Regions from separate parts of the Paenibacillus tundrae genome, predicted to be linked through region 1. Evidence: riboswitches for the same ligand, from Rfam matches in the RefSeq annotation. Region 1 holds a riboswitch; each other region holds the start of a gene.

Region 1 (6,816 bases):
ACCGCTCCCGTTTTGCCGCTCTCCTTGGTCACCATAACGGTTGTGGCGTAGTGCTTGTACAAAGCTTCATTCAGCTCACGTGAAAATGGCCCCTGCATCGCAATAATATTGCGTTGTTCCATCCCTAACTCATTACATTTCTCCATATTATCGAGACGGGGAAGCATACGAGCAACGAGGCGAATATCTGGGTCTCCGAGCAGGTGCTTCGTGAAAATTTGTAGTGTTTTGCTGCCTGTCGTTAGCATCACAGAGCCCTTGAGCTCTTTCGCTCGCTGTGCCGCTTCATCATAAGAAGAAACCACATGTAGCAACGGGTGGTCGTCGTAGGCAAGTCCTGTACGCTCATAACGAATGTATGGAATACCCGCTTGTTTGGCTGCCTCCATTGCATTGGCATGCGCCTCTTCAGCAAATGGGTGGCTCGCATCTACGATGGCTCGACTTCCTTGTTTTTGCACCAGTTCTACCATCGCTTGAATCGTCAAACGACCTGTACGTACCGGCAAACCTGCCTCTGACAGACTATTCGCCGCGCTCTCGGTCACTACAGATGTCAGCACCTCTGTACCTTGCTGCTGAATTTGTAATGCGAGCTCCCGTGCATCACTTGTTCCACATAACATGAAGATCATGAGCCCTTCACCTGCTCCTCCGCGACAGCAATCTGTGCGTTAGTTGTCTGCTCATCTGTCTCGGCATGTGAAGGCAGATCATGGTGGTGACCGGAAATGATTTCTTGATCATGATGAGTATGATGTAACTCGCCATCGTGATCGTGATGGAAATCAGGCGCTAGCTTTTGTTCAGCCTTCTCGTGTTCATTTCCCGCATGCACATGGAGATGATCATGGTGGTCGTGCGTATGTTCATGATGGTGATCGTGTGCATGAGTCTCTTCGTCGTGATGTGTATGCACATGATCGTGATGGTGATGGTCGTGATCATGATGGTGGTCGTGATGATGATCGTGATCATGATGGTGGTCATGGTCGTGGTCGTGATCATGGTCATGATCGTGGTGATGATGGTGATGTTTCGCCGCTTCCAGTCTGAACTGGCAATTATCACAGTTGGCAGCTACGCGTCCATATAAGCCCTCGTTAGCTCGTTCTAGCACGACTTCCACCAGTTGTGGATGTAAACCGAAATATCCCCCGATCTCAACCTGAACTTCTGGATGTGCTGCTGCAAATTCTGCCGTCATCTCATCAATACGTTTAATGAGCACACCTGTGAACAGGAAGTACGGCATCACGATAATTTTCTTCGCTCCAAGCAGAAGGCAACGTTGCAGTCCATCCGGAAAGGAAGGCTGAGTTACACCGATAAAGCTACTTTCGGCCCACTTGTAGGGCAACTTCTCCCACAACATCCGCGTCATTTTGAAAAAGTCACTGTTCGCATCAGGGTCACTACTGCCGCGCCCCAGCACTAGGATCGCCGTCTCTTCGTCCGTTGCTACCGGTGCAGTCGCTACAGCCGTTCCTCCGCCGGAACTTGCATGCACAGGCTGTGCTTCCTGCAAACGGGTCTGCATAATCTGAATAACTTTCTCATGTACACCAATAGGACGGCCATAGATAAACTCCACTTGCGGATAACGCGCTTTGGCACGGTCAATGGCATTTGGAATATCGATTTTGGCATGACCTGCTGCGAACAAAATAATGGGTACGAGCACGACGCGTGTCGCGCCCTTATCTACACATGCCGTTACACCTTGGGCAATACCTGGTTTAGCTAACTCCAAAAAACAAGTTTCCACAATCGTATTCTTCGGTGTCTTCTCTGCCACTGAGTTTGCAAACTCCATTAACTCCCGGTTTCCCTCGGGATCACGGCTACCGTGTCCCACCAGCAATATCGCATTCATCTCCGGATAATTCCTCCCTAGCCTGATCTACGGATCTAGGCATCTCATCAGATAGTGTTTGTGTTCCATTCATTGCACATCAACAATTGCATGTTTCTACATTTTCATATCACGATATAGTCCAGCTACTCTCTTCTATATAACAACGTGTTGGTATCACTCGATTCAGGGTTATCCAGTTCGAACTGAAAGGTGATTTATATTGCATTCTCTGCAAAAAAGGATCTTATTGAACACACACTTACAACCTTGTGAGTTCTGTTCTGTCTCGCAGAAAATTAGTCGCCACAGATCGGATTAACTTCCACCGTAACGGGTGCATCCACATGACGGAAGCCTTGAATCACGCCAACACGTTTGAAAAATTTATGGAAACGTTCATTCGGATGTCCTTTTTCTCGATACTCTGCGACAATCCGTTCCACAATGCCGCCAATCTCATCTCCCGTAATGCCTTCAGCCACGGGTTGTGCAGGATGTGCATTACGTCCGAATTTCTTACCGCCAAGGAACAGGTCATACCCACCTTTGCGGTACACAATACCGATATCCTCAAGCACCGCACCATAACAAGCCATCCCACATCCATTGAGGGCAACGCTTGTTTCCTTCGGAGCATTTAATCCGCCAATAACGGCTTGCAAATGATTAGCCATCGGCACAGCATCATCCTTCTCCATGTCACAGAAGTCACATGCTTTCACTTTAATGACATCCCCGATCGGTACTACGATAAAATTAGCTGCCCGCAGCTCGTCTACCAGCTGATCCGGCTCAAAGGTTGGCACTCGCAAAATAATCTGGTGCTCTGGTGTATACTCCAGCTCCCCATCTTCACTCGCGCACTGTGCAAGCAGTGCCATCTGCACAGCAGTGAACTTCTTGTTGCCGACGCCAGGCGATACGCCAACTTCGAACAGCGGCGGCTTCTGCCCTGGTGCAGGCGCAGTGCGAACTGCCGTAGCGACTGCGGCCTGCGGTGCTTCGCCGCTCACGCCAGGCGCAGCAGGCGCCGCGCCCAGCCAGCGGCGAGCGGACTCGCCCGCCAGGGCACCGCCTACCGCGAGCCGCGTTAGCGCTTCCGCCGCCAGCGCAGCGGCGCCCGCTTGCGACGCAGCAACCGCTACGCGCGGCGCGGCTTCTGCCGGCACTGACGCTGGCCGCTCGCCAGCGAGCACGGCGGTGCCGCCGCCAGCCGGGTGCGATGCCTGCGCAGCAGAGGCTCCTGCACCGGCAGGCGGCTGGCTCTGCGGAGCTGGGCCTGTTCCGGCGCTAACGCCGGGCATGGCTGGCTCCGCCTGGGGCTTTGCGGCTTGTGCTTCGCGAGCCGCGTCCGAGCCCGCTACCTCACCAGAGGTGGTAGCGCGGGCTTCTCTTGCGCCGAGCGACCATGGCTCGGCTTCGGTGCGAAGTCGCTCATGAGGTCTGAGCGACTGTTCTGCGGTATTCAGCGTATATTTGCGCTGATACCCACGCGGAGTGACCATGAGCCCTTCGTACATCATGGTCGAGGAGTTACCGATGATCACCGTGGTCAGCATACCGATCTCATGATTAAGCATGTCTTCCAGGGTAGTCATGACAACGTCCTGACGATCCCGGTAAGCGCTTTTGACCAATCCAACTGGAGTCTTGGGATCACGGTAACGAAGCAGCATTTCCTGTGTCTCGACAATTTGACGTGTTCTCCGCCCACTGCGCGGGTTATAGAGTGCAATAACAAAGTCTGCTGATGCCGCTGCTTCAACCCGGCGAATAATCGTATCCCATGGGGTAAGGTGGTCACTTAAGCTGATCGTACACGCATCATGCATCACCGGTGCGCCAAGTAGCGATGCACAGGAATTGATAGCCGATACACCTGGGATGACTTCAACGGCAACGCCACTCTCAGGCTTCCATCCCTGTTCCATCAACACCTCATAGACTAGACCTGCCATACCGTATACACCGGCGTCACCACTGGAGATTACCGCAACAATTTTGCCCATTTCGGCCTGTCTAACCGCTTCTTGAGCCCGGCTTACTTCCTCTGTCATCCCCGTCCGCACGATCGCTTGTCCGTTTAATAACGGCCGAATGAGATCGACATACGTGTTGTAGCCGATGATAACCTCACTCTCCTGAAGCGCCTCCAGTGCACGATTCGTAATATGTTCCATCGCGCCTGGGCCAAATCCGATGACCAGCAACTTACCTTGACCTTGCATCGCTTCTCCTCCTCCATCACCCTGAGTAAACCTACACATTCCATAATTCCGTTCAGCAACTTCTATATAAATAGGCTTCATGAAACAGCTTTTTGTTCAAAAATGGATAAGTACATTCGATCCACAACGATTCATTTCTCATTCTCTTAAAATCAAAAAAATCCCATCCTACAATCGGATGGGATACGTATGTACGTACACTCAAGAAAACAACTACAACACTTGAATACACAGAGTCGTCGAGTTGTTGAATACGCCAAATAAAAGGCCTACCAGGCGAACCGTCTGTCCGCCTGTTTCCTGATTATTCGTACACCTTTCCTTTCCGCGAAGGGTTTGGTGACACATGCAAGGTAGGTCTCCTGGCTCTGGATCATCAGCTTCTTCTTCTGTCTTCCCCGAATAACGAGTGACTTCAATCAAAAAAGAGCTTCACCATTACAGTGGCGGGACCGCTCGGGATTTGCACCCGATTCCCTGTTACCTCTTGCTTGACGCAAGAGCACCTTGCTTGTTTTCAATATGTAATTCAGCATACTATCCACGAGATCGGTCAGATCAAACCTGATAATGTTGAACGTTCCCCGTATAGGCTGGAATGAGCACCATGCCAAATCATTTGTTTGTATCATAACATCGCTCAGGAAAAAATGTCCATGTTTAAGATCAGGATAAACCGCTTACCTTTTCTCCAAACTTTAGAATAAATCCATTCACGAAACTAGAGAACAGCAAAAATCCTGACCCATGCAATGGATCAGGATAACGTATATAGAAGTACGGTATGGTCTACAACAAGTACGTCCGTTTTACGGTGTCTATCGATATCTCTTCATACCTATTATGATTTGAAGTTATGCTTTGTCTACTTGTGCAGCAGCATAATAACGTCCTAGCTCCACGATCAGGGCACCCATCTTCTCTTCTTCTGGCACAACAAGTGCCTCAATGCCCTCTTCACGCATCGCATTCGCCGTCACTTTACCTACAGAAGCAGGAACGACCCCTTCACGAAAGGCCTGCAGCATCTGCTCTAGCTTCCCTTGGGATGTGGCATATGCCGTCAAAAAGCGAACTTGGGGTCCACTTGTAAAAGCTACTGCATCAACCTCACGATTCACAATCTCATTCAATAGCTGTTCCAACTCATGATCCTCTGGAGGGACGTGGCGGTAAGGCAATACTTGTCGAACCTCTGCACCTTGCTCTTGCAGCCAGTTTACCAGCTTCGGTGCTGTCTCACCATGTAGCTGTAGTATTACTTTTTTCCCTGCAAGATCATGTGATTCCAATTCCCGAATCAACCCATCTGTACTGCCATCATCATCCCGAACTAATGGATTGAGCTTCCGCTTGCGAAGTGCATTCACCGTCTTGTATCCACGCGCTGCAATGGATGATTCAGATAAAGAGTCCAATAATTGACCCGCAACTTCCATATCCTCTGCCATATCAAATAGCGCATCCAAACCCATACCTGTTGTCAGTACAGCCCAATCCGGTGTATCAGAGATCCAAGATACGAGGCCATCGCGAATATTCCGATCATCCAAAAACACGGTTCCCTGTGCAGGTCGCACGAGTGGGATTCCACCCATTTTCTCGACGAGCAGGGACATTTCCTTCGATTTGCGTGGTCCTGTAAGTGCTACACGTATGCCTGCCAAATGTTGAGCCATTCAAGTTCCCCCCAGTTCGTTCAGCCGAACGTTCTTCAGTCTGACTACAGTATACAGGGTAGTCCTGTGGAGGGAAACCTTGTTCATGCCATTTGGTGCATGTTCAGCTATAACGTTTTTTTATGAAAAGGATCAGGAAGGCTGAAGCTCTCCCGTTTGATGATCTGTATCCTCATCACTTTTCTTCGGATCTTTCGAAGTGGATTCTTTTGAATCCGGCTTATGCTTCTGTCCTCCACTATTGCCACTATCCTTAGCTGCAGAGGGTTGTCGATCTTGTTTGCGAGGATGCAGAAACAGAAATATTAGAATCGGTAACAGCACCTCAAACAAAATGGCGACCCACGTCCATTCTCTAGTAAATCGAAAGAGTTGAATTGCATTCCGGAAGAACCAGAACGCACAGACAAAACCAAGCAAAGCAATCGGCCCAGTTAACACCTTACCGGATACTTTTGGAATCATTCGTTTCATCCCCCAGCAGATAAAGTAGAGATCAAACGCAATTTTCGTAATCATGGTCGGTAGTGTTGCCGCAGCTAACGCTAGATCAAACCGATCAAGAAAGTCACTCACTTGTAGCTGCCTCGCTAATTCATACGAAGGATATACTAGCCTCGATGCAATAGGAACCCCAATCGATGTGATCGTTTCAACCAGGATTAGCATCATTAACAGCGCAGCAATCGTTACTCCCCAGAACACGGATTTAAACCGAAAGTCACTGCCTTTCACCACAAACGGCAAGGCCACCATCTCTCCGAAAAAGGACATGAGGTACCAACTACCCTTGCCAACACCGCCCATATCGATATCAAAATACGGCATCAAATTATCCAAGTCGATCTGCTGGATGAGCATAAAGGGGACGATGATGGAATTCACCAGAAATAATGTGATGTACAGCTCTGACATCCCGATTAACGAGCCCAGCCCACCCCTTACAATAAATACAGCCATGACCATCAGCGTTAGAATGATGATGGATATCGGTGTAGTCTCTAGCAAGGTGATGCTAACGTAGTCACCAATTAACCGAATATCCCGAGCA
Region 2 (6,816 bases), 2.1 Mb from region 1:
GGTCGTTTGACGAATGGAGCCATGGTGAATGCGATTCAGACTGCGGTAGAAGCGAAGGCTGCTGCTCTGGCTGATGCTGGAGTGAGAGATTCCGAGAATGGCCTAACCGCTACTGGAACCACCACCGATGCAATTGTGCTTGCGGTGAGTCAGGATCAGCATAATCCGATTTTGACTTATGCGGGAACAGCCACCGTTCTAGGTTCAGTGATTGGCAGACTTGTCTATGATACGATTACGGAAAGTTTGCAGGCCGGACGGCAATGGAGCGGGAGGAACAACAAATAATGATACTAGAATTGAATCAATGGTTCTCTTCGTCATATTGGATCGGGATGACAGGAGCTTGGATCATTGTCGCAGCATACATATTAGATCGTTGTATCGGAGATCCGAGGTGGATTCCTCATCCAGTCATCGGTATGGGAAAAGCCATCTCCGCACTGGAGCGGGTTATACGATCTCGTGTCACTTCCAATCAAGGACTCAAAAAAGCGGGAATCTGGTTTCCGATCTTGATTGCAGGTGGTTCTTTTGCCGTGACTTGGGGACTGATCTATCTCCTTGCACATATTCATCCGATGGTTGCAGTGGTAGCTGAGGTCATATTGATTGCGACAACGATTGCTTCCAAAGGATTAAAGGATGCAGGGATGGACGTATATCGTCATCTCATCCAGGGAGATCTTCCTGCGGCGAGGCGCGCTCTTGGTATGATTGTAGGACGTGATACGGCGCATCTAGATGAACCTGAGATCGTAAGGGGAACGGTGGAGACGGTAGCTGAGAATATTGTGGATGCAATCGTGTCTCCTTTGTTCTACGCCCTTATTGGCGGCGCGCCGCTTGCCATGGCATATCGAGCCGTCAATACACTAGATTCCATGGTTGGTTACAAAAACGATAAATATCTGCATCTCGGCTGGGCATCCGCTCGTCTGGATGATTGGGCTAACTGGATTCCAGCTCGAATCACGGCTGTATTATTGATTAGTGGAGCATGGGTCATGAAGCTAGATGCAAGAAGGGCAGCACAGATGGTATCCCGGGATGCAAGACTGCATCCGAGCCCGAATAGCGGCTTTCCCGAGTCTGCCGTTGCAGGTGCACTGGGGATCAGACTGGGTGGGCATAACGTGTATCATGGTGTCTCGTCTTTTCGTGCATATATGGGAGAACCGACTCGCTTAATGGGTGCAGAGGATATCGTGCGAACGACCCGCCTCATGTTCTGGTCGGCAGGTTCCTTTGTCATCCTGTGTGTACTTGTTTCCCTCGTCATCTGGCTCGCTGGAGGTACATTACTGTGGTGATACCTAATAAAAAAAACATAATGCATTCGCGTGATCTCATTTTTATCCGTCATGGGACAACGTTATGGAATCAGGAAAAAAGATATCTGGGGCATACGGATATCGGCCTCCTGCCTGAAGCGAAGCAAGAGCTTGCTCCGCTCCGGGAGCAGCTTCAGAGCCTCTGTTGGAGCAAGCTGTACTCCAGTGATTTACTTCGCTGTCAGCAGACCCTCGCAAGCATCGCTCCCTTGCAGCGAGAACAGGCACATCTAGATGCACGCCTCAGAGAGATTGATTTTGGGGAGTGGGAGGGGAAGACGTATGATCAACTCCAACACATTCAGCAATATCGAGACTGGATTGATGATCCACAGAATGTGACACCACCGAAGGGGGAGTCATGGCAGGCATTTACTGCAAGGATTGATTCTTTTCTGAATACCTGCTTGTTGCACGATGCATTGTCCGAACCAGTAACGGTTGATGTACCTCAGATGGGTATCGTGACACATGGCGGTGTGATCCGATATGCTATATCTCGCCTAATCCCTGATCTGAACTTCTGGGATACGCAGGTTATTCCAGGCCAAGCCATTAAGGTCAGACTGGATTACGGGGCGAGCGGATGGGTAGGAAGCCAGGTTGCATTTCCTTGAATCGGCTTGTAAGGTTGTACAATATAACCTATAATCACAACAGACGTGTGACGATGCGTAGGGGCCTGATGGGTCTAATCAAGGATTAGATGCTCAACCATACGTATACAACTAATATGCTCAATTGAATGTTTAGATCATAAGCGACCAAGGGTTCCGTATGCATTGGAGTTGCATGGTTATGTGTATTCATACCATGTACGCAAACGGATGAAATAGGGAAGCTGGTGTAAATCCGGCACGGTCCCGCCACTGTGAATCAGGAATAATCCTGTAAGTCAGGTTACCTGCCCTGGACGTATAGACCGGTGTTCCTTCGAGGAAAGGACAGCGTTTCGGGCAGTGTTCTGTGTATGAACAGCGCAGGTGATTCATCATGCGTAGAGCACGCCATATGCGAGACGTTATCCCTGATCCTGTTGTAAGGATTGGGGATTTTTATTGTTCCAATATGAGTTCTTCACTCTCCGATAACGTGTAAATGTTGTAGTTCAACCTTATACAGGAACATCAAGACATGGGCATTTAGTTTTGAGCACGACACAGGATTAATAGAACAGATAGAGAAGGGGAGAATGAACACAATGAGTATCAAGAATTGGAAAAGCGTAGCGTCTCTGCTTAGTGCAGCGGCTCTGGCACTGGCTTTGGCTGGATGTGGCAATGCAACAACGAATGAGGGGTCAGGAGCATCACAGCAACCTGCACAGGAACAGAGTCAAGAACAGACAACAACGGATCTCAAGACACAATATCCAATTACCGTTACAGATGCAACGGGTGAGACATTCACGTTTGAAAAAGCACCAGCCAAAATTGTATCTGTATCTCCAGCGGAGACAGAGTCGTTGTTCGCCCTTGGATTGGACGAGCAGATCGTAGGTGTATCTGATTTTGATGATTACCCTGAAGCAGCTACAACGAAGCCCAAAATGGGCGGTGTTTCTAAACCGAATGAAGAGTCCATCATTGCAGCGGATGCAGACATTGTATTCACAGGTATTTCTATGAATGAAGAAGCGGTAAAGAAATTCCGTGACCTGGGGATTGTTATTTTCAAGACTGATCCAAAATCAGTAGATGATGTAGCGAACAACATTGAGACATTTGGTCAAATTACAGATACGCAGGAAAAAGCACAAGAGATCATCGCGAAGATGAAGCAAGATGTAACAGATGTTACTGAAGCGGTGAAGGCAGTTAAACCGGAAGAGAAGAAGAACGTATATGTTGAATTTTCCCCTGGCTGGACAGTGGGTAAAGGTGAGTTCATGGATGAGCTGATCACACTTGCTGGAGGAAACAACGTTGCTTCTGATTTGCAAGGCTGGAACGAAATTAATGAAGAAAATATCATTGCTGCGAACCCAGATGTAATTCTGTATGCCAATGATGTTATCGATGAGAATTCCAAAACACTGGATCAAATTATCAAAGCTCGTAGCGGCTGGGATCAGATTACCGCGGTAAAAGACGATGCGGTTATCGGTCTAGATGCCAACCTACTTAGTCGTCCAGGACCACGGGTAACCGAAGGTCTGAAAGCCGTAGCTAAAGCGATCTACCCTGATCTGTTCCAATGAGTAAAAAGCTAGCGGTGTACGGGACGGCTGGGATAGGACTACTTGTGTTGACGGTGCTGATCTGCACGGGCATTGGTTCAGTATCCTTGCCTGTCCGTGACATTGCAGGTATTCTGCTGCATCACATTCCGTGGATTGGGGATTGGATTACTCCCGATTGGAGCACAGCAGCAGAACAGATTATATGGAAGGTGCGATTCCCGCGGGTACTGCTTGCCGTGCTCGTGGGTGCCTCTCTAGCAATAGCGGGTGCTGGCTTCCAAGGGGTGCTTCGTAACCCTCTCGCAGATCCGTTTACGTTAGGCGTATCATCTGGTGCATCGGTGGGTGCAGCGTTTCTGATTTTCTTCGGATTACAATATGCATTAATCGGAATCTGGACCTTGCCTTTGGTTGCGTTCTTAACCGGCGTGTTGACGCTATGGTTCGTGCTGGCACTGGCTCGTGAGGGTCGAAAAATACCAACACATAGTCTGATTCTGGCGGGCGTGGTCATGCAAAGTTTCCTAGGGGCAGTTGTCTCCTTCCTATCGACCATGTCGAAACAGACGATTAATGAAATTATATACTGGACGATGGGAAGTCTGGCACTGCGTGGGTGGTCGTATACGGCCATCCTTTTCCCATATTTTCTGCTTGGTCTGATCTTCCTCTGGAGTCGTGCACGTTCGTTGAATGTGCTTGCTCTGGGAGAGCGTCAGGCGGCTCACATTGGAGTGCAGGTGGATGGATTGAAGCTATCGGTGCTGGCGGTTGGCACGCTGCTTACGGCAGGAGCCGTATCAGTGTCGGGCGTCATCGGATTTGTAGGACTTGTCATTCCGCATATTCTTCGACTGATCGTAGGGCCTGATTATCGTCTGCTGGTGCCACTATCTGCAATAGGCGGAGCCATATTCATGGTGTGGGCAGATACGATCGCTCGTACGGTATTGGCGCCAACTGAAATTCCGCTAGGCGTTGTTACCGCATTTGTCGGTGCACCGTTCTTCGCCTATCTTTTGCACAGAAATAAGAAGCTTCGTAAAGGGATGATGCCATGAGTAAAGACACGAACCAAATGGTGCATGCCAATCGGAATGAACTTAAGTTTATGGGGAAACAGGCAGATCCGAGCTTCAATGTTCAGCGCGACATCAGTAAACCTTTGATGGAAGTAGACGGGGCAGGTAAACGGTATGGTGAGCATCAGGCGTTAAATGGTGTGAGCTGGCAGATCGCAGAAGGCGATTGGTGGGGTGTTGTAGGTCCCAACGGAAGTGGCAAATCAACCTTGCTTCAACTATTGGCTGGCACGGAGTCGGTTAGTGAGGGCAGTATTCGACTGAATGGCAGGAATATCACTTCGTATAGCCGGAAGGATCTGTCTCGTATGATTGCTGTTCTGCAGCAGGATGGACTGCCTGCAATCTCATATCCCGTAAGGGATGTCGTGGAGATGGGGCGTTATCCTTACCAGAACTGGCTTGGCCGTGATTCTGGAGAAGGCGAGAAGATCGTTGATCGTGTGCTGGAGGAATTAGGTCTATCCGAGCTTGCGGATCGTCCTCTGGATGCACTCAGTGGAGGACAACGACAGCGAGTAGCCCTTGCTAAAGTGATGGCACAGGAACCAAGTATTCTTTTGTTAGATGAGCCTACAACGTTTCTGGATATTCGTTATCAGTTGCAATTTATGGAGTTATTATCGACATGGCGTCAAAGAAATCGAATTACGATTGTGGCAGTGCTGCATGATCTGAACCTAGCTGCGCAATTTTGTGATCATATTCTGGCTTTAAAAGAAGGCGAAAGTGCTGGCTCTGGAACCCCTCATGCACTGATGACCGAGGAACATATTCGAGAGATTTTCCAGGTAAACCCTGCGATGGTGAAGCATCCAGATCATGGCATTCCCCAGTTACTGCTGCGCCGGGAGCATGGAGAGCCGAAGAATTGATCGGGGTATTACCCACATATTGATGAAGGAAGTGCTAGTTGTATGCGTAATGAACAGGTGTTGGAGCAATTAATATGTCGAATCACTGGTCCTCATGAGCAGGTCGCGTCAGAAGCTGCAGCTCATGTGGATATCCTTACGAAGCCGCCAGGCAGTCTTGGCAAACTGGAGGAACTCGTTATTCGTCTAGCAGGCATTACGGGACAGAGTCGTCCTTGCTTGGAACGTCGAGCGGTGATCGTGATGGCAGCAGACCATGGTGTAGTTGCCGAAGGTGTCAGTGCATTCCCTGCTGAGGTAACACCACAGATGGTTCTTAATTTTCTGGCGGGCGGAGCGGCCGTTAACGTGCTTGCCCGGCATGCTGGGGCAGATGTGCTCTGTGTAGATATTGGAGTAAATGCTGATCTAGAACACCCTGAGCTCATCTCCCGCAAAGTCCGCAAAGGCACAGCTAATATGGCGAAAGGTCCGGCGATGACTCGGGACGAAGCAATCCAAGCAATCCTGGTTGGCGCCGAAGTGGTCGCGTCAGAAGTGGACAGAGGAACGCAGATATTTGTAACTGGAGAGATGGGGATTGGCAATACAACGGCAAGTGCTGCTGTAATGTGTGCTCTAACGGGAATATCACCGGCTTCGGCTGTTGGACGCGGAACGGGGATTGATGATGTTGGGTTACAGCGCAAGGCAACGGTGGTAAGCCAGGCTCTAAGTCTGAATGCACCCCATGCGGAGGATGCGCTGGATGTGCTCAGTAAGGTTGGCGGATTAGAAATTGCCGGACTAACAGGTGTAATTCTTGCTGCTGCGGCGAATGGATGCCCTGTTGTGGTCGATGGCTTTATCTCAACAGCTGCAGCATTGATCGCAAGACAGCTTGCACCAGTAAGTACGGCTTATATGATTGCTTCCCATACATCCGATGAAAGTGGACATGCAGCATTGCTTCGTGAGATGGATCTGAAGCCAATGCTTGATCTGAATATGCGGCTGGGTGAAGGGACAGGAGGCGTTCTCAGTCTTCATCTCATTGATGCGGCTTGCCGTATCCTTAATGAGATGGCGACCTTTGCCAGTGCAGGTGTATCCGATGGCTCGCCTCAAGGAGAGGTTTCTTCATGAGTGTGCTTGTAACCGGAGGGGCGCGAAGTGGCAAAAGCTCGTTTGCTGAGCGTCTATGCATGCAACGCTCCTCAGAGGCTTGGTATGTCGCTACAGCTCAAGCCTATGATGACGAGATGCGTGAGCGAATTCGTATGCATCAACAGGGACGTGAAGAAGCGGGATACCTGTGGCATACGGTAGAGGAACCATTGGCGTTGCCTGAATGGATCACACGT
Region 3 (6,816 bases), 730 kb from region 1:
TATCCGTTTACCCCGAATCTGGCTCCACTCTGCCGGAGAATAGCTTAATATCGACCTTCCCTGAAAAAAAACCTCTCCACTCGTACATTGCCCTCCCTCGGGTAACATACCAAGTATCGCACGAAGTAATGTAGACTTCCCGCTGCCGCTCTCGCCTACAATACCCACGATCTCACCGGGCTTCATCGTAAAAGACAGATCTCGCAGCGCGGCTGATCCACTCTGATACGTCACCGAAAGATTCCGTATATCTAATAACGGCTTCATTATTGGTCAACCTTGATATTACGATCGAGTAAGTAAAAGTCGATTGGATACATCGTCGCCCCCTGAACCGTGCTTTTGCTAACAATATTGATGGGCGTGTAGGTCACGAACAGATATGCCGCATCATCCAGAATCATCTGTTGCGCCTCTGCCGCTAAAGCATACCTTTTCTCCACATCGAATTCCGAATGCAATTGATTGATCACAGCATCCAGCTTCTTGTTGCTATAACCACCTACGTTCCACTCGGCTCCGGTCTTGAAGTAGAAATCGAGAATATATTGCGGATCTCCTGTAATTCCTGTATTAATGCTGGTTAAAGCGAGGTCGAAATTGCCACTCTTCTGATGATCCGTCAGATCCTCATAAGAGGTCATCTCCAACTGAATACCAATCTCCTTCAATTGGGACTGCATCGCAGCAGCTACAATGGAATCCGATTCGTAAGCCGTGTTGAGAATCAACTGGAGTGATATTCTCTCTCCATCCTTTTCCCGAATACCGTCGCCGTCAGTATCCTTGTAGCCCGCTTCATCGAGCAATTGTTTAGCCTTCTCAGGTTCGTAGCTATATCCGGTGATTTGGTCATAGCCAAAAGGCAGAGCTGACGTGAACGGCCCTTTGGCTCCCTGGCCTCCCACAAGTGTGTTCGCATACATGTCCCGATCAATACCATAGGAAATGGCATGGCGTACTTCAGGATCACTCAAGAATGGGTTCTTCAGATTAAACCAGACAAACTGTGTTCGTAGACTCGGAATTTCATCAATCGTATATTGGTTCTTATCCTGAAATAATGCGAGTGTGCTTCGACCAACATTACTTGCCACATCAATTTCACCGGATTGTAAGGCAAGCGCACGCGTGCTATCATCCTTGATATACTTTAGCGTCATTGTATCTAGATCAGCCGCATCGTCCCAATACCCATCATACTTCTTCACCTGAATCTCTTGATCCGGGGTATAGGATGTCACCATAAATGGTCCTGTAGCGATAGGCTCACTGCTGAACTTGGATGTATCTGCAGTGGTATCCACGATGACAAACAGTGGTTCGGCAATATTTCCAAGCAGCGATGCGTAAGGCTCGGTCGTCTTAATCGTAAGGTCTTGCCCTTCTGCTGTCATGGAAGCAATCGGTAACGTGGACTGTCCCCGTTCGTTTAATTCCAGTGAGCGTTCAATTGATGTCTTCACAGCCTCTGCGGTCACCTTGTTGCCATTGTGGAACGTTACGCCATCACGAATATGAAAATGCCATGTCTTCTCATCAATCCGATCCCACGTATCCGCAATTTTGGGAACCAACTTCATATTTTCATCAAATTGAACCAATGTCTCCCCAATTGCTGCACGCGTAAGTGTCCAGCCATTCCATTCCTCTGCAGGATCCAGATTGCTGCCAAGCCAAAATAACGCCACATTCAAGTGGGTTGGCTTGCCCGGTTGGCTCTGATCCGATTGCTCAGATTGCGCTGATTGCCCAGACTTGTCCGTTCCATCGGTTGTCTGGGATGCACCTCCACATGCTGCAAGCACAAATAACATCACAATCGATAATGCCATAAGCATAAATGACTTCCTGCGAATAAAGTTCATTTTCGTTCCCCCGTTATTTGATTTCTTTCTTAGGATCAAGCACATCCCGAAGACTGTCTCCCAATAAATTAAAGATTATAACCGTGCCAAATATCGCGAGCCCCGGATAAATTAACAACCATGGCGCAGTCTGTAAATACCGTCTGCCTTCATTCAGCATTGCTCCCCATTCCGGTTCAGGCGGCTGTGCACCAAGTCCGAGGAAGGATAGACCCGAGATCGATAACATCATGCCGCCCACATCCATCATAGCCATGACGATTAGCGGTGAGATCATGTTGGGCAGGATCGTCCTGATAAGGATCTGACTCCACCGCGCACCGCCGAAGGCGGCGGCCGCGACATACTCCTTTTGCTGTAATGAAATGACAATCCCTCTGGCAAGACGTGCGTATTTCGCCCACCACACCACAGACAGAGCCACCACCGTGTTGAATAATCCTGGCCCCAACATACCAACTACAGCAATAGCGAAGATCAACCCCGGAAAAGCCATAAGCGTATCTGTTAAACGCATTAATATGGTGTCTGTCATCCCCCGAGCGAATCCCGATATCATGCCAATCGTTACACCGAGTACAAAGACAATACCCGTCATCATAAAGGTGAGAAGTAATGATGTGCGCGCCCCATACAGAAGACGTGACAGAGTACAGCGCCCAAGCTGGTCTGTACCCAAGGGATATTCCGCGCTAGGTGGTTGCAGCACATGGGCAAAGTTCGTTGTCAGTGGATTATGGGGTGCCAAGAGTGGTGCGATCATCGCTAGAATTACCCAGGCCACAGTTAAAGATAGGATCAACGTAAACCAACGATTTTGTTTAAATATCTGCATCATTTCGCTCATCTACACATCCACTTCCAGTCGAATCCGAGGATCCCGCAGATGCGTCCATAGATCAACAAGCAGATTCAGCGTGACGTATATCGTCGCCATCCACATGACGTAACCCTGAATCAACGGATAATCCCGTGTGAAAATGGCATCTACCGCCATCTGACCTACGCCTGGCCACACAAACAGACTCTCTACAATGGCTGCACCGCCTAATAGTGTCCCGGTAGACATGCCCATCAAGGTCACAATCGGCAAGAGTGCGTTCGGCAAAATATGATGCATAATGACCTGTCTCTCCTTCACACCTCTGGATCTCGCTCCGCTCACATAGTCCTGAGACATTTCATCCAGCATAACCGCTCGAATCTGCCTGCTGTATTGTGCAATCAGCGGAACCGCCAACGTGCAGGTTGGCAGGATCAGGCTATTCCATCCCGTACTCCCCATCACTGGCAGCAGCTTCAATTGAACGCCAAATACGAGCATGAGTAACATCCCCAGCCAGAAGCTTGGCATGGATAGCCCAGCAAAAGAGAATAAACGAATCACATAATCCAACCATTTATTCCGATAAATTGCCGAGAGAATCCCCAGTGGAAAAGAGATCACGATGACGATAAGCATAGCGCTGCCTGTTAGCCGTAGTGTTGCTGGTAGACGAGACAACAATATGTCCACTACAGGGCGATCATACTTATAGGAAGTACCAAAATCACCTTGCAGTACCTGCCCCAGCCATGTCCCATAACGCATCCAAAAGGGCTGGTCGAGCCCAAGCTGGCTTCGCACCTGTCTGACCAACTCGTCGGTTGGCGTGATCCCCGTAGACATCAGCATCAGCCTTGCCGGGTCTCCTGGAGACAAGTAGGTTAACAGGAAAGTCAGAAAGGTAATGCCGAACAATACGGCTACCAGTTGAACTAATCTTTTAATGATATATCTGCTCACGCGTTCAGACGTCCTCTCCCCGAAGCTCCATCGCTCTGCAATGGAATGGTACGATCTATCCCGTTCAACCAAAAAAGCGCCCTTCTCCGTGTTACCGGTTAAGGACGCCTTAAATAGACAGATTTTCAGAAAAAATCATGCTTCTCTAAACACCTTCCTATCTCCCGTAGGTTACTAACGTGTCGTTAAATTAGGCAGGTCTCCTGGCTCCAGAATCACCGTCAGACAGCACCTTCCCGGCTTACACCAGTGGCAATACGCTGTTGACTCCTCTGTTACAGTGGCGGGACCGCGCCGGTATTACACCGGACTTCCCTATTAAGCTTTTATCCGAATCGATAAAGCACCTAATTCCACATATTCAATTGGTTTCTGTACAAGTATAGCTGGCAGGCCAATAATGTTCAAAACTTTTATTACATGAAATTAAAATAATCAATTTATATCGTTAGATTAGGCTGTGATCTTGATGCTTTGGGGGATACTCCTGTGACCCGCTTGAACATCTTAGAAAATAACAGCGGATCCGTGTAACCCACTGAATGGGCTACCTCACTAATAGATAATACAGGATTTTGCAGGAGCTCAGCCGCGCGGTTGATCCGATATTCAAGAAAGAATGCCTGAAGCGACTTGCCATACCGCTCCTTGAAAAGCCCTGAAAGGTACGTGCGATCTAACCCCACAGATTGAGCGATATCCAGGATCGAGGTCTTCTGACTGTACCTATTCTCCATATATTGAAGGGCCTGACGGATATATTCTTCCTTGGTGGACACAGGACGATGTGTCTGTTCTTCTGTTTCGGGAGAAGAGGCGATCAGTTCCGCAATTAACCGGTATAACAGGCTCTGGCTAAATATATCTCCGCCATGCCGCGATGAAGCCTGAACCATGTCGGTGTACAATCGTTCAAACCATACAGGGTCTTGAGCTTGAAACACCGGGTGTTCTGGACTTAGATAGGCTCGTTGCATAAATGTCTTGGCATGTACACCTCTGAATCCAAACCACGAATATGTCCATGGATCACTTGCATCTGCCTCATAGTGGATGATCGTATCTGGAACAATGATGAATCCCTGTCCTTGTGACAGATGGTATTCCCGGTTCTCCATCTGCACCGTGCCTCGCCCTTCATGAATGTAATGAATGATGTAGGAATCGCGGACACCAGGCCCCCAATAATGAGACGGCTCACAAGCTTCCCACCCGAAAAAGAGCAGTACCAGCTCCATCTGTGTCCAATCTATAGAAACCACATTCATTTCAATTCGACTCATATCACGCACTTCCTTCCATCGATACACATAACAAATGTTATTTAAATTATAACAGGTAAATAGGGCTTATTGTCTCTGTAAGCGACACCATAAATGGGATTATGCCATATTTAAGATAGGTTGCACCATAGTTATCCTCCTCCAATGAGCCTATAGTGAAGGTACAACAAATTCAGGGAGGCTGAACTTTAGATGAGCAAAATTACATTCCTCGGTGCAGGAAGCACCGTCTTTGTCAAAAATGTATTAGGTGACGTTATGATGACCGAAGCACTGCAAGATTTCGAGCTGGCTTTGTATGATATTGATGCCGAGCGCCTGAGCGATTCGGAGCGTCTGTTAACTAGCATGGCACGCTCTCTGGGAAGCCGCTGTAGCGTGAAAGTATATACGGATCGCAAAGAAGCTCTGCGCGGAGCCAAATATGTCATTAATGCAATTCAAGTGGGCGGATATGATCCGTGTACTATTACCGATTTTGAAATTCCGAAGAAATATGGACTGCGTCAGACGATTGCGGACACGCTTGGTATCGGGGGAATCTTCCGCAACCTGCGTACTATTCCGGTGATGCTGGATTTTGCACGGGATATGCAGGAAGTGTGCCCAGATGCTTGGTTCTTGAATTACACGAATCCGATGGCCGTGCTTACCAATGTCATGAACGTGCATGGCGGCATCAAAACGGTAGGACTGTGTCATAGTGTGCAGATCTGTGTGCCTCATCTGTTTGATGCCCTGGGCATCGATCAGACAGGCGTGGTTGCTAAGATTGCGGGCATTAACCACATGGCATGGCTGCTGGAAGTAACGCGTGATGGACAGGATCTCTATCCTGAGATCAAACGTTTAGCGAAAGAAAAACAAAAAGAACAGCATAATGACATGGTTCGTTTTGAGCTAATGCAGCGTTTTGGCTACTATGTAACGGAATCCTCCGAGCATAATGCTGAGTACCACCCATACTTTATCAAACGTAACTATCCTGAACTGATTGAACGGTTCAACATTCCGCTGGATGAGTATCCACGTCGCTGCGTGAACCAGATTGAAGGCTGGAAAGAAATGCGTGAAAAGCTGTTCGCTAGCGAAAACATCGAGCATACCCGCAGCCGGGAGTACGCTTCCCACATTATGGAGGCGATGGAGACAAATCGCCCTTACAAAATTGCCGGTAATGTCATGAATACTGGTTTAATCACGAACCTGCCACGTGAAGCTTGTGTAGAGGTGCCTTGTCTTGTGGATGGATCTGGCATTAGCCCAACGTACATTGGCGATCTGCCACCACAACTGGCAGCACTGAATCGTACCAATATCAACACTCAACTGCTAACAATTGAAGCTGCAATTACAGGTAAAAAGGATCATATCTATCATGCCGCAATGCTTGATCCACATACTGCTGCCGAGTTGTCCATCGACGACATCGTTGCCATGTGTGATGAATTGATCGAAGCTCACGGTGACTGGTTGCCAAAATTCACATCTTAATTTATTAAAAACGCCGTTCGCCTCATAAAGAGGGAACGGCGTTTCATTTTAGAGTGGGCTAGTGTTGTTTGGTGTTTGGAAGTCACACCTAAATTAGATGCTGATGGCTCGTTACCTTGCTGGACTAATCGTCTCCATTAACTAAACGGATCTTGAGCCCACTGAATTAATCTCTTTTTCGTTATTTTACCGTGTGACGTATGTTGGATGACACGCCCCTGTTCAAGCAGCAGCACCTGCGGTGATTGATGAATAACCGCTGTCTCTTCCGCAATGTGGCGAGAAAGCGCGCGACTTTCGATCACCTTGACAATATAGTAGTCCATTCGCTGTCCAGACTCGGATGCATTGGAGCCTACAAAGGCCATAAATTCCCGATAGGCAC

Evidence for each region. A riboswitch is a leader RNA that binds a small molecule or an ion and turns the genes downstream of it on or off. The one in region 1 is predicted to bind cobalamin.
Region 2: another riboswitch for cobalamin. It lies ahead of V6W81_RS06910 (ABC transporter substrate-binding protein); the one in region 1 lies ahead of cobJ (precorrin-3B C(17)-methyltransferase).
Region 3: another riboswitch for cobalamin. It lies ahead of nikB (nickel ABC transporter permease); the one in region 1 lies ahead of cobJ (precorrin-3B C(17)-methyltransferase).

Annotation. Positions count from the first base shown of each region.
Region 1 covers NZ_CP145605.1:6,040,885-6,047,700, forward strand. Annotated here, with positions in the region: gene cobK (precorrin-6A reductase) at 1-635, opposite strand, end outside; gene V6W81_RS27020 (sirohydrochlorin chelatase) at 632-1,876, opposite strand; gene cobJ (precorrin-3B C(17)-methyltransferase) at 2,155-4,086, opposite strand; cobalamin riboswitch at 4,422-4,611, opposite strand; gene V6W81_RS27030 (uroporphyrinogen-III synthase) at 4,941-5,765, opposite strand; gene V6W81_RS27035 (GerAB/ArcD/ProY family transporter) at 5,898-6,816, opposite strand, start outside.
Region 2 covers NZ_CP145605.1:1,594,034-1,600,849, forward strand. Annotated here, with positions in the region: gene V6W81_RS06895 (adenosylcobinamide amidohydrolase) at 1-288, shown strand, start outside; gene cbiB (adenosylcobinamide-phosphate synthase CbiB) at 336-1,313, shown strand; gene V6W81_RS06905 (histidine phosphatase family protein) at 1,307-1,951, shown strand; cobalamin riboswitch at 2,111-2,260, shown strand; gene V6W81_RS06910 (ABC transporter substrate-binding protein) at 2,536-3,534, shown strand; gene V6W81_RS06915 (FecCD family ABC transporter permease) at 3,531-4,577, shown strand; gene V6W81_RS06920 (ABC transporter ATP-binding protein) at 4,685-5,473, shown strand; gene cobT (nicotinate-nucleotide--dimethylbenzimidazole phosphoribosyltransferase) at 5,516-6,598, shown strand; gene cobU (bifunctional adenosylcobinamide kinase/adenosylcobinamide-phosphate guanylyltransferase) at 6,595-6,816, shown strand, end outside.
Region 3 covers NZ_CP145605.1:239,448-246,263, reverse strand. Annotated here, with positions in the region: gene V6W81_RS01160 (ABC transporter ATP-binding protein) at 1-267, opposite strand, end outside; gene V6W81_RS01155 (ABC transporter substrate-binding protein) at 267-1,868, opposite strand; gene nikC (nickel transporter permease) at 1,882-2,715, opposite strand; gene nikB (nickel ABC transporter permease) at 2,716-3,726, opposite strand; cobalamin riboswitch at 3,831-4,020, opposite strand; gene V6W81_RS01140 (AraC family transcriptional regulator) at 4,095-4,937, opposite strand; gene V6W81_RS01135 (alpha-glucosidase/alpha-galactosidase) at 5,130-6,431, shown strand; gene ytxJ (bacillithiol system redox-active protein YtxJ) at 6,569-6,816, opposite strand, start outside.